DNA from 3 places in the Micromonospora sp. DH14 genome. Region 2 is predicted to be linked to each of the others. Evidence: riboswitches for the same ligand, from Rfam matches in the RefSeq annotation. Region 2 holds a riboswitch; each other region holds the start of a gene.

The links. A riboswitch is a leader RNA that binds a small molecule or an ion and turns the genes downstream of it on or off. The one in region 2 is predicted to bind cobalamin.
Region 1: it holds a riboswitch for cobalamin, as region 2 does, so the genes downstream of both, cobN (cobaltochelatase subunit CobN) here and QCZ28_RS17660 (prenyltransferase/squalene oxidase repeat-containing protein) in region 2, are expected to answer to the same signal.
Region 3: it holds a riboswitch for cobalamin, as region 2 does, so the genes downstream of both, QCZ28_RS18960 (ribonucleoside-diphosphate reductase subunit alpha) here and QCZ28_RS17660 (prenyltransferase/squalene oxidase repeat-containing protein) in region 2, are expected to answer to the same signal.

What each region holds. Positions count from the first base shown of each region.
Region 1 covers NZ_JARVKT010000003.1:188,147-191,418, forward strand. The annotation lists gene cobN (cobaltochelatase subunit CobN) at 1-1,614, opposite strand, end outside; cobalamin riboswitch at 1,927-2,056, opposite strand; gene QCZ28_RS06770 (MBL fold metallo-hydrolase) at 2,398-3,114, shown strand; gene QCZ28_RS06775 (hypothetical protein) at 3,117-3,272, opposite strand, start outside.
Region 2 covers NZ_JARVKT010000012.1:80,665-83,936, forward strand. The annotation lists gene QCZ28_RS17655 (hypothetical protein) at 1-808, opposite strand, end outside; cobalamin riboswitch at 914-1,036, opposite strand; cobalamin riboswitch at 1,089-1,220, shown strand; gene QCZ28_RS17660 (prenyltransferase/squalene oxidase repeat-containing protein) at 1,314-3,272, shown strand, end outside.
Region 3 covers NZ_JARVKT010000013.1:150,217-153,488, forward strand. The annotation lists gene QCZ28_RS18955 (enolase C-terminal domain-like protein) at 1-1,159, opposite strand, end outside; cobalamin riboswitch at 1,447-1,664, shown strand; gene QCZ28_RS18960 (ribonucleoside-diphosphate reductase subunit alpha) at 1,857-3,272, shown strand, end outside.

The DNA of each region.
Region 1 (3,272 bases), on a different contig from region 2:
GAGGACCGCGTCGGGCGCGCAGTCGGCGGCCAGGCCGAGGCCCTTGCCGGGCAGCCACTCCAGGGTGCCGTGCTTGCCGAGGTGCACCACGGCGTCCGCGCCGAAGCCGCCGTCCGCGACCGGCGCGGTCAACCAGCGGTACGCGGCCAGGTAGTGGTGACTCGGTGGCAGGTCCGGGTCGTGGTAGATGGCGATCGGGTTCTCCCCGAAGCCGCGCGGCGGCTGGATCAGCAGCACCACGTTGCCGAAGCGCAGCCCGGCGAGCACGACGTCGCCGCCGTCGGTGTACAGCTCGCCGGGCGGCTCACCCCAGTGTTCAGTGATCCGCTCGCGCAGCTCGGCCGGGACCTGGTCGAACCAGCGCCGGTAGGTCTGCCCCGGTACCCGCGCCTCGGCGCCGGCCAGCTGCTCGGGGGTGAGCCACTCCACGTCGTGGCCACCGGCGGCGATCAGCGCGTGGATGAGCGCGTCGCCGTCGGTGGGCACCGGGCCGTCGCCCAGGTGGTAGCCGGCGTCCGCGAGCGCGGCGAACAGCCGCACCGCCGACGCCGGGGTGTCCAGGCCGACCGCGTTGCCGACCCGGGAGTGCTTCGTCGGGTACGAGCTGAGCACCACCGCGACACGCTTGTCGGCGGCCGGCACGTACCGCAGCCGGGCGTGGCGCACCGCGATCCCGGCGACCCGGGCGGCCCGCTCGGGGTCGGCGGCGTAGACCGAGAGCCCGTCGGCGTCGATCTGCTTGAACGAGAACGGCACGGTGACGATCCGGCCGTCGAACTCGGGGATGGCCACCTGCATGGCGGCGTCCAACGGGGACAGCCCGGCGTCGCTGTCGGCCCACTGCGCCCGGGTGCTGGTGAGGCAGAGCGCCTGGATGACCGGCACGTCCAGGGCGGCCAGTGCGCCGACGTCCCAGGCATCCTCGTCGCCGCCGCCGGAGGCGTCGGCGGCGACCGCACCGCCGGCCGCGAGCACGGTGACCAGCAGCGCGTCACAGCGGGCGAAGAGCCCGAGCGGGCCGGCGTCGGCGGTCAGCCCGCGCAGGGAGCCGCAGAAGATCGGCAGCGGGTTGCCGCCGGCCGCCCGGACCGCCTCGACCAGCACGTCGATGAAGCCGGTGTTGCCGGCGAGGGCGTGTGCCCGGTAGAAGACGATTCCCACTGTGGGCCGGTACGGGTCGGCCAGGTGCGCGCCGTGCACCCCGTACGCCGGGGTACGCGCGGGCGGGGCGAACCCCTCGCCGGTGAGCAGCACCGTGTCGGAGAGGAACCGCGCCAACTGTCCCAGGTTGTCCGGGCCGCCCTCGACCAGGTACGCCAGCGCCTGGGTCGCGACACCGGACGGCACTGTGGAACTGGCCATCAGCTCCGCGTCGGGTGTCGCCTCGCCGCCGAGCACCACCGTGGGCACGCCGGTGGCGAGCACCGTGGCGAGGCCGTCGGGCCACGCCTGCCGGCCGCCGAGCAGGCGTACGACGACGAGGGCGACCCCGTCGAGCAGGGCGGGCACCTCCTCGAGGGTGACCCGCGCGGGGTTGGCCAACCGGTAGTCGGCGCCGCTGGCGCGGGCGGCCAGCAGGTCGGTGTCGGCGGTGGAGAGCAGCAGGATGCGCACGGCAGGCTCCGGAAAGTGACGTCGACGCGCTCGCCGAGGCGAACTGGCGACGTGGGATGGGCGCGGGGTTCAGCAGGCACCGCGACCCGGGCGGCTCACCGGCGCGGGGCCGACGGCGACGGGTGGCGCGGTGGGGAACTCAGCGGTGAACGGCGCGGGAGCGTGCGGATGCCGGCGCGTCGGTGCGGCCGGGTCGGGGCGCGGCGGGGCGTCCGCCGCTCGGTTCGCGACGGTGATCGTCGGTCACAGAGACGCCATGCGTCATCGGGTCCTCCTCGGGTGTCCACGCCCTGGGGTACGTCCCGACGGCCGAAGTATCCTGGCTTCCGGATCGACGCTCTCCCCCGGCCTTCCAACCGCAGACACACGGCCGTGACTCACGAGGGGGGATCGCTCCCCGGTGACAGTGGCGGGACCGCGTCGGATTCGCACCGACTTCCTTCACTGCCGTCAGGCTGCGAATGCTGCCACACCCCCGCGCCGCCGGTCAACGCCGGCTCCAGCGCCGCCAGGCGGGTGCTGTTCATCGAGTTTCACCGATTGGTGCGACCTCCCACCCGCACGTCGCAATGCCCCGCATCAATGCCACTCTCCCTTTGCTCTGCTTACCTATGTGCACCAGTCACTCTCCGTGCCCGGTGCCCATAGGTAAGCAGAGCAAAGGGATGACGCACCTACCCTGGCCTGCGCCGATCGTCCGGCGGGCGTTGGCAGACGGCGCCCTGGCCTAGGATCGGCGAACGCCACACCAGTGTCCGTGATCAATCTCGGAGGTCGATCACCATGGTCGCCCCGCAGTTCCACCACCTGGCCGGCCGGGTCTGGCTCTGCCCGGGCGATCCCGACCCGGAGGCGGTCCAGGCTGGCGTCGCCTTCGTCGCCGACGAACGCGGCAGTGTGATGATCGACGCCGGGCAGAGCCCCGCGCACGCCCGCGAGATCCGGGCCGCGTTGACCGCCGCCGGCCTGCCGCAGCCGCGCTGGCTGGTCTACACCCATCACCACTGGGACCACGTCTGGGGCGCCTGCGCCTGGCCCGCGGTGGAGATCGTCGCGCACGATGCGGCCGTGCCGTTGCTGCGCGCCGAAGCCGCCCGGCCGTGGAGTCACCGCTACCTGGACGAACAGATACGCGCCGATCCTCGCCTCGGCCCGAGCTTCCGGGCCCGCGCACGCGCGATCGACTCCTGGACGGACTTCGTCGTCCTGCCGCCGACCCGGACCTTCGCCGACGTCGACGAACTGCCGGCCGGAGTCGGGCTACGCCACGTCGGCGGTGGGCACGCGCCGGACTCGACCGTCGTGCTGGTGCCGGACTCGGGCGTCATGCTGCTGGGCGACTGCTTCTACCCGCCGCCGGCACACCTGCGCCGACCCGACGACGGCCCCGACCTGGGCCTGGTCCGCCGACTGCTCCAGGACGACTACCTGTGGTACGTCTCCAGCCACGCCGAACCGATGACGGCCGAGCAGGCCCGGTCAGCCGTCGAGGCCGCCTGACCTCAGCGGGCGTGACGTTCCGGGTGGGCTCGACTCCAGGTCCGCATCCGCTCCGGGTAGCCGGTGCGCGCCGCCTCGTACAACGGCACCGCGTGCTTGCGGGCGATGGCCCCGGCCGCGCGGGGCGTTCCGGTACGGCGACGGATCCACTCGCCGTC
Region 2 (3,272 bases):
AGGCGCCGGAGGCGTTGACGAGCTTGCTCTTGAGGAAGTTCTTCGCCTGCACGACGTCGGTGTCGGTGTTGGGCACGCCGGCGGCGCAGAGGGCGGCCATGGCGGCGCCGGTCATGTCGATGTCGCTGGCGGTGGCGAGTTGGGTGGGGTTGCCCTCGGCCTGGGTGAAGGTCCAGCCGCCGTCGGTGTGCTGGTTGTTGCGGATCCGGGTGATCGAGAGGTTGAGCAGGGCCTGTGGCACCCGGGCGGTGCCGGCCTGGGTCTTCGCGCCGGCCAGGGCGAGAGTGCCGAAGACGGTGCCGTTGAAGTTGGCCGGCGGGCCGTAGTAGCCGGCCGAGCCGGTCTGCCAGTAGGCGATGGTGTCGGCGATCAGGTTGCGGGTGGGGGAGACCCGGGCGGGGTCGATGCCGGCGGCGTAGGCGTTCAGCACCCCACGCTCGTAGTCGGTGACCACCGGTGTGGTGCTCGGCCAGGACGCGGCGGAGAGTTGGTTGCGGTAGACGGTGCGGGCGTTCTTGGTCGTGTCACCGCTGGGGTAGACGTCGACGGCCGCGACGCCGGCGGGGGCGAACGCGCTGAACGCCCACTCGTTGGACAACCCGCCGCTGGCGTAGCTGCCGTCGGCGGCCTGCAGGGTCCGCAGGTAGGCGACACCGTTGGTCTTGGCGGTGGCGATCTGCGCCGCCGTTGAGGTCGCGGCGGCGGGCGCTGCACCGGCGGTGACAGCGACGACCGTGGCGATCAGCGCGGCGGCGGGAACTGTCGCGAGACGTCTCCGGGGACTGCCGGAGAATAGGCGCGAGGACATCGGGTCTCCTTGGGGGTACGGGGGCACGACTGCCTCGACCCGGGACCCAGCGGGAAAGCCGGCGGAGCGGGGCGGGCCGGCCGCAGGACGCGTGGGACGGATACCGCAGGTGCTGCGTCACCACGTGGGTAGTCGGGCTCGGGACGGCCAACCGTCCTCACCGTTGCGCGTCAGCCCCGGGTTTCCACCGGGTTCCCCCACGCGATGACGCGGTCACCGTATGGGAGGAGGCCCCTACCGCGCGCTGTTAGGTACATGACACGTTCTCGCGTTGACGGCGTGGTCGCGGTTGTGGTCCGATGACCCCGATCCAGCAGTCAGGGGAAGCCGGTCAAAGTCCGGCGCTGGCCCGCAGCCGTAGGTCCCGTTCTCGGGACGAGTCGGATTACCTGGCTGGATAGTGCACCGCAGCGCCGTCGAGGTACACGGCGCGGAGTCAGGTTTCCGGGGTTTGTCCTCGGGGTCCGCGTCCGCGCCTGCGCCGCTAGCCCCCGAGAGAGTCGCCATGTCCTCACTGGTCAGTCGCACGTCGCGCGTTCCTGCGGCGTGGTTGGCGGTTGTCGCCGCAGCGGTGCTCGGCGCGGTGACGCTGGTGGTGCCGACCTGCGCGGCGATCGCCGATCCGCTGGAGTCCTGCACCCCGACCCAGGGCGCGATCGTCGCTGTCGACTTCGGCGCCTGGGGTGGACCACTGTTGCGCGGCTGCGACGCCACCCCGACCACAGGTCTGGATCTGCTGCACGAGGCGGGCTTCACGACGACCGGCACCGCCCACGACGGGCCTGGGTTCATCTGCCGGATCGGCTCGCCCGACTTCGACGCCGGTGCCGAACGCCCCACGCCGGCCGACGAGGCGTGCCAGTTGACCCCGCCGGCGACGGCCTACTGGTCCTACTGGATCGCCCCGGCCGGGCAGGACCACTGGACCTACAGTCCACTCGGTGCGATGTCGCAGCGGCCGGGCCCGGGTGAGGTCGAGGCGTGGGTCTTCGGCGGCACCGACATCGGCGGCACCACCGGCGCGCCGAGCTTCACCCCCGCGTCGGTACGCGCCAGCGGCCCGACCCCGACCCCGACCGCAACTCCCACACCGACCACGACTCCGACCGAGCCGGCGCGGCCGACGGAGGCCCAGGTCAAGGCCGTCGCGAGCTACCTGGTGGGGCAGCTCACCGACGGCGACCACGTCGACAACGGCGGGGTCGACTACTACCGGACCATTGCCGTCGCCACCGCCCTGGCCGGGACCGGCGGTCAGGAGCAGACCCTCGCGAAGATCGTCGGCTACCTCCGGGCACACGTCGACGACGCGATCTTCCCGAACGGCGTCACCGCGCCACCGCACACCGCCAACGTCGCCAACCTCGCGCTCCTCGCCACGATCACCGGCGACGACCCCCGGGCGTTCGGCGACCGGGACCTGATCGCCACGCTCACCGATCGGGTGTGCGCCGCGACCGACTTCGACGCCGGCTGCGCCGCCGCCGGTGACTTCGCCGGATCGAGCGGACCGTTGACCCACGCGACCGCGCTGCTCGCGCTCAAGCGGGCCGGCGTCACGCCGCCGGCCGTGACCGTCACCCGGCTGACCGCGCAGCAGTGCGCCACCGGGGCCTTCGGCGGCCTGTGGCTCAGCCCGGGCGAGTTCTGCGACCCGGACCTCGCCGCCACGACCCTCACCGTCCTGGCGCTGCACGCGCTCGGCGGTCAGGATGGCCCGCTGGGTTCGGCCAAGGCGTTCCTGACCGACGCGCAGGAGGCCGACGGCGGTTACCAGCCGTACACCGGCGCGGGGATCACCGACACCTACTCCACCGGGTACGCCGCGCAGGCCCTCGCCGTGCTGGGTGCCGCCGACCGGGCCGCGACCGCCACCGGTCTCCTGGTCGGTCGGATCGTCACCGGCGGTGGGCTCAGCCCCGACCCGAGCAACCCGGACGCGGACCTGGCCGCCACTGCCGCTGCGGCGCTCGCACTGGCCGGCAAGAACCTGGCCACAGTGGGTCAGTCGCCGCCGCCGGCCGGGCCGCGACCCGACCTGGTCAAGGGGGTGTCCTACCTCGTCGCGCCGACCAATCTGATCGACGGCAGGTACTACGAGTCGTTCCCCGGCTTCCCCGACTTCGGGTTGAGCATCGACGGCGCCTACGCCCTGGCCGCCACCGGCGGGAACGACGCCAAGCTGCGGGCGATCGTCGAGTTCCTGCGCGGCGGCGGCGCGGTCGGCGACAGCGGATTCACCGTCGACACGTGGCTCGGCATCGGCACCGACTACGCCGCCGGCGGCGCGATCGGCAAGGTCGCCCTCCTCGCCCAGGTCACCGGCTACGACCCACGAGCCTTCGGCGGACACGACCTGATCGCCGCGCTGCGTGACGTGACCTGCACCAAGATCGATGAGCTGGCCGGCTGCGCCGGGGCCGGCAACTACCGGTACGCCACCTCGGTGTTCGGGCAGTCGCTC
Region 3 (3,272 bases), on a different contig from region 2:
ACTCGGTGACCCGGTTGGTGAGATCCCCCGAGATCGCCACGTAGTCGAGCACCGAGACGTGTTGGACCATCTCGCACAGCCCGACCCCGCCGGCGTGGGGGCACACCGGGATGTCGAACTTCGCGGCGAGCAGCAGCACGGCGACGATCTCGTTGATGCTGGCCAACCTGCCGGTGTCGAGCTGGCAGAAGTCGATGGCCTCGGCCTGGAACAGCTGCTTGAACATCACCCGGTTGTGGCAGTGCTCGCCGGTGGCCACGCCGATCGGAGCGACGGCACGGCGGACGGCGGCGTGGCCGAGGATGTCGTCGGGGCTGGTCGGCTCCTCGATCCAGAGCGGCTTGAACCGGGCGAGGGCGGTGACCCACTCGATGGCCTGGCCGACATCCCACACCTGGTTGGCGTCGATCATCAGGTTGCGGTCCGGGCCGAGGATCTCCCGGGCGATCGCGCAGCGGCGGATGTCGTCGTCGAGGTTGGCGCCGACCTTGAGCTTGACGTAGCCGTAGCCGCTGTCCACCGCCTCCTGGCACAGCCGGCGCAGCTTGTCGTCGCCGTAGCCGAGCCAGCCCGCCGAGGTGGTGTAGGCGGGGTAGCCGGTCCGGTCGAGCTCGGCGAGGCGGGCGGCCTTCGTGCCTTCCTTGGCGCGCAGGATGGCCAACGCCTCGTCCCGGGTCAAAGCGTCGGAGAGGTAGCGCAGGTCCGCGATGTCGACGAGTTGCTCGGGGGACATGTCGACGAGCAGCCGCCACAGTGGCTTGTCGGCGACCCGGGCGGCCAGGTCCCACGACGCGTTCAGCACGGCCGCCAGCGACAGGTGGACGACGCCCTTCTCGGGGCCGAGCCAGCGCAGCTGCGAGTCGGAGGTCAGGAGGCGGTAGACGGCGCCCATGTCCGCCGCCATCGTCGCCACGTCCAGGCCCACGAGGCGCTGTGCCTGGTGGACCGCCGCCGCCGCGACGATGTCGTTGCCACGGCCGATGGTGAAGGTCAGCCCGTGCCCCGCGAGCGGCGCGCCCGCGCCGTCGACGCCGTCGGTGTGCAGCACGACGTAGGCCGCCGAGTAGTCGCCGTCCTTGTTCATGGCGTCTGACCCGTCAGCGGTCAGGGAGGTGGGGAAGCGGACGTCCTCGACGGTGACGGCAGTGATCTGCGGCATGCGCTCCTCGCCCGGCTAGGCTAAAGATCAGATGATAACTAGGAGTATACGGACGGCTCGTTGAGCGCGTCAACGTTGTCGATCACTACGGACACCCAGACATATGATGTTTGTGTCGGGTGTCGGTCCACTGACCATTGTCAACACCGGCGCGGAGAATCGTGCCCCCGGTGCCGGCGTCCTCCGGGGCGGCGTGCGCGGCCCGGGTGGTGACGGTGGTCACCGCGCTGGCCGCCGACACGCCCGAAACCGACATGTGGGGTGTGACAACGGCTGCGTCCCTATATATGGTGTCGAGCGCAGCTGGTTCGGCCGCTCATCCGGCGCGGTCGAGGCAACAGGGAACCCGGTGGAAATCCGGGACTGTCCCGCAGCGGTGAGTGGGAACGACCGCCGTCATCAGCACTGGGCCACCCATCGGCCTGGGAAGCGACGGCCACTAGGAGACCGGCGAGCCCGGTCGTGCCCGCGAGTCCGAAGACCTGCCAGCGCGCCGCGTACCCGCACCCGGGTGCGCGGCGGTCCGAGGCCGCGTGGGACGGCTGACGCCACCTGATCCCACGCCGCGCCGGCGTGGCGTCCGTCGGTGTCTGTCTCCTCGCGTCCGGGCCACCAGGTCTCGAACTCCGAGGAGCGAGTGGTGACAGTCACCCAGGTAGTCCCGGCCGCCGCCGACACGCCCGCGCGGCGGACGCCGATGCGGGTCCGCAAGCGCGACGGCGCTACCGAGCCCGTGGACGTGAACAAGATCGTCCGGGCGGTCGAGCGGTGGGCCGACGACCTGACCGACGTCGACCCGATGCGGGTGGCCACCCGCACCATCAGCGGCCTCTACGACGGCGCCACCACCGCCGAACTGGACCGGCTCTCCATCCAGACCGCGGCCGAGATGATCGGCGAGGAGCCGCAGTACTCCCGCCTCGCCGCGCGGCTGCTGGCCGGCTACGTCGACAAGGAGGTACGCCGGCAGGGCATCACCTCGTTCAGCGCGGCGATCCGGGTCGGCCACGCCGAGGGTCTGATCGGCGACGACACCGCCGCGTTCGTCGCCGCACACGCCACGACCCTCGATGCCGCCGTCGACCCGGACGGCGACCGCCGGTTCGAGTACTTCGGCCTGCGCACCGTGTACGACCGCTACCTGCTGCGCCACCCCACCAACCGACTGGTGCTGGAGACCCCGCAGTACTGGCTGCTGCGGGTGGCCTGCGGCCTGTCCCGGACGGCGGACGAGGCGGTCGGCTTCTACCGACTGATGTCCAGCCTGGCCTACCTGCCCAGCTCACCGACCTTGTTCAACTCCGGGACCCGGCACACCCAGATGTCCTCCTGCTACCTGGTCGACTCCCCGCTCGACGAGTTGGACTCGATCTACGCCCGGTACGCCCAGGTCGCCAACCTGTCCAAGTTCGCCGGTGGCATCGGCATCGCGTACTCCCGGGTCCGCTCCCGCGGCGCGCTGATCCGGGGCACCAACGGGCAGTCCAACGGGATCGTGCCGTGGCTGCGCACCCTGGACGCGAGCGTGGCGGCGGTCAACCAGGGTGGCCGGCGCAAGGGCGCCGCCTGCGTCTACCTGGAGCCGTGGCACCCGGACATCGAGGAGTTCCTGCACCTGCGGGACAACACCGGCGAGGACGCCCGGCGCACCCACAACCTGAACCTGGCCAACTGGATCCCGGACGAGTTCATGCGCCGGGTCGAGGCCGACGAGATGTGGTCGCTGTTCGACCCGCACGAGGTGCCCGATCTGCCCGACCTGTGGGGGGAGCGGTTCGACGCCGCGTACCGGGAGGCCGAGGCGCAGGGCCGGTACGTGCGGCAGGTCCCGGCGCGGGAGCTGTACGGCACGATGATGCGCACCCTGGCCCAGACCGGCAACGGCTGGATGACCTTCAAGGACGCGTCGAACCGGCTGTGCAACCAGACCGCCGAGCCGGGCAACGTGGTGCACCTGTCCAACCTCTGCACCGAGATCGTCGAGGTGTCCAGCGACGCCGAGACCGCCGTGTGCAACCTGGGCTCGGTGAACCTCGCCGCCCACCTCGCCGACGGCGGCATCGACTGGGAGCGGCTGCGCGCCACGGTGCGGACCGCGGTGACCTTCCTCGAC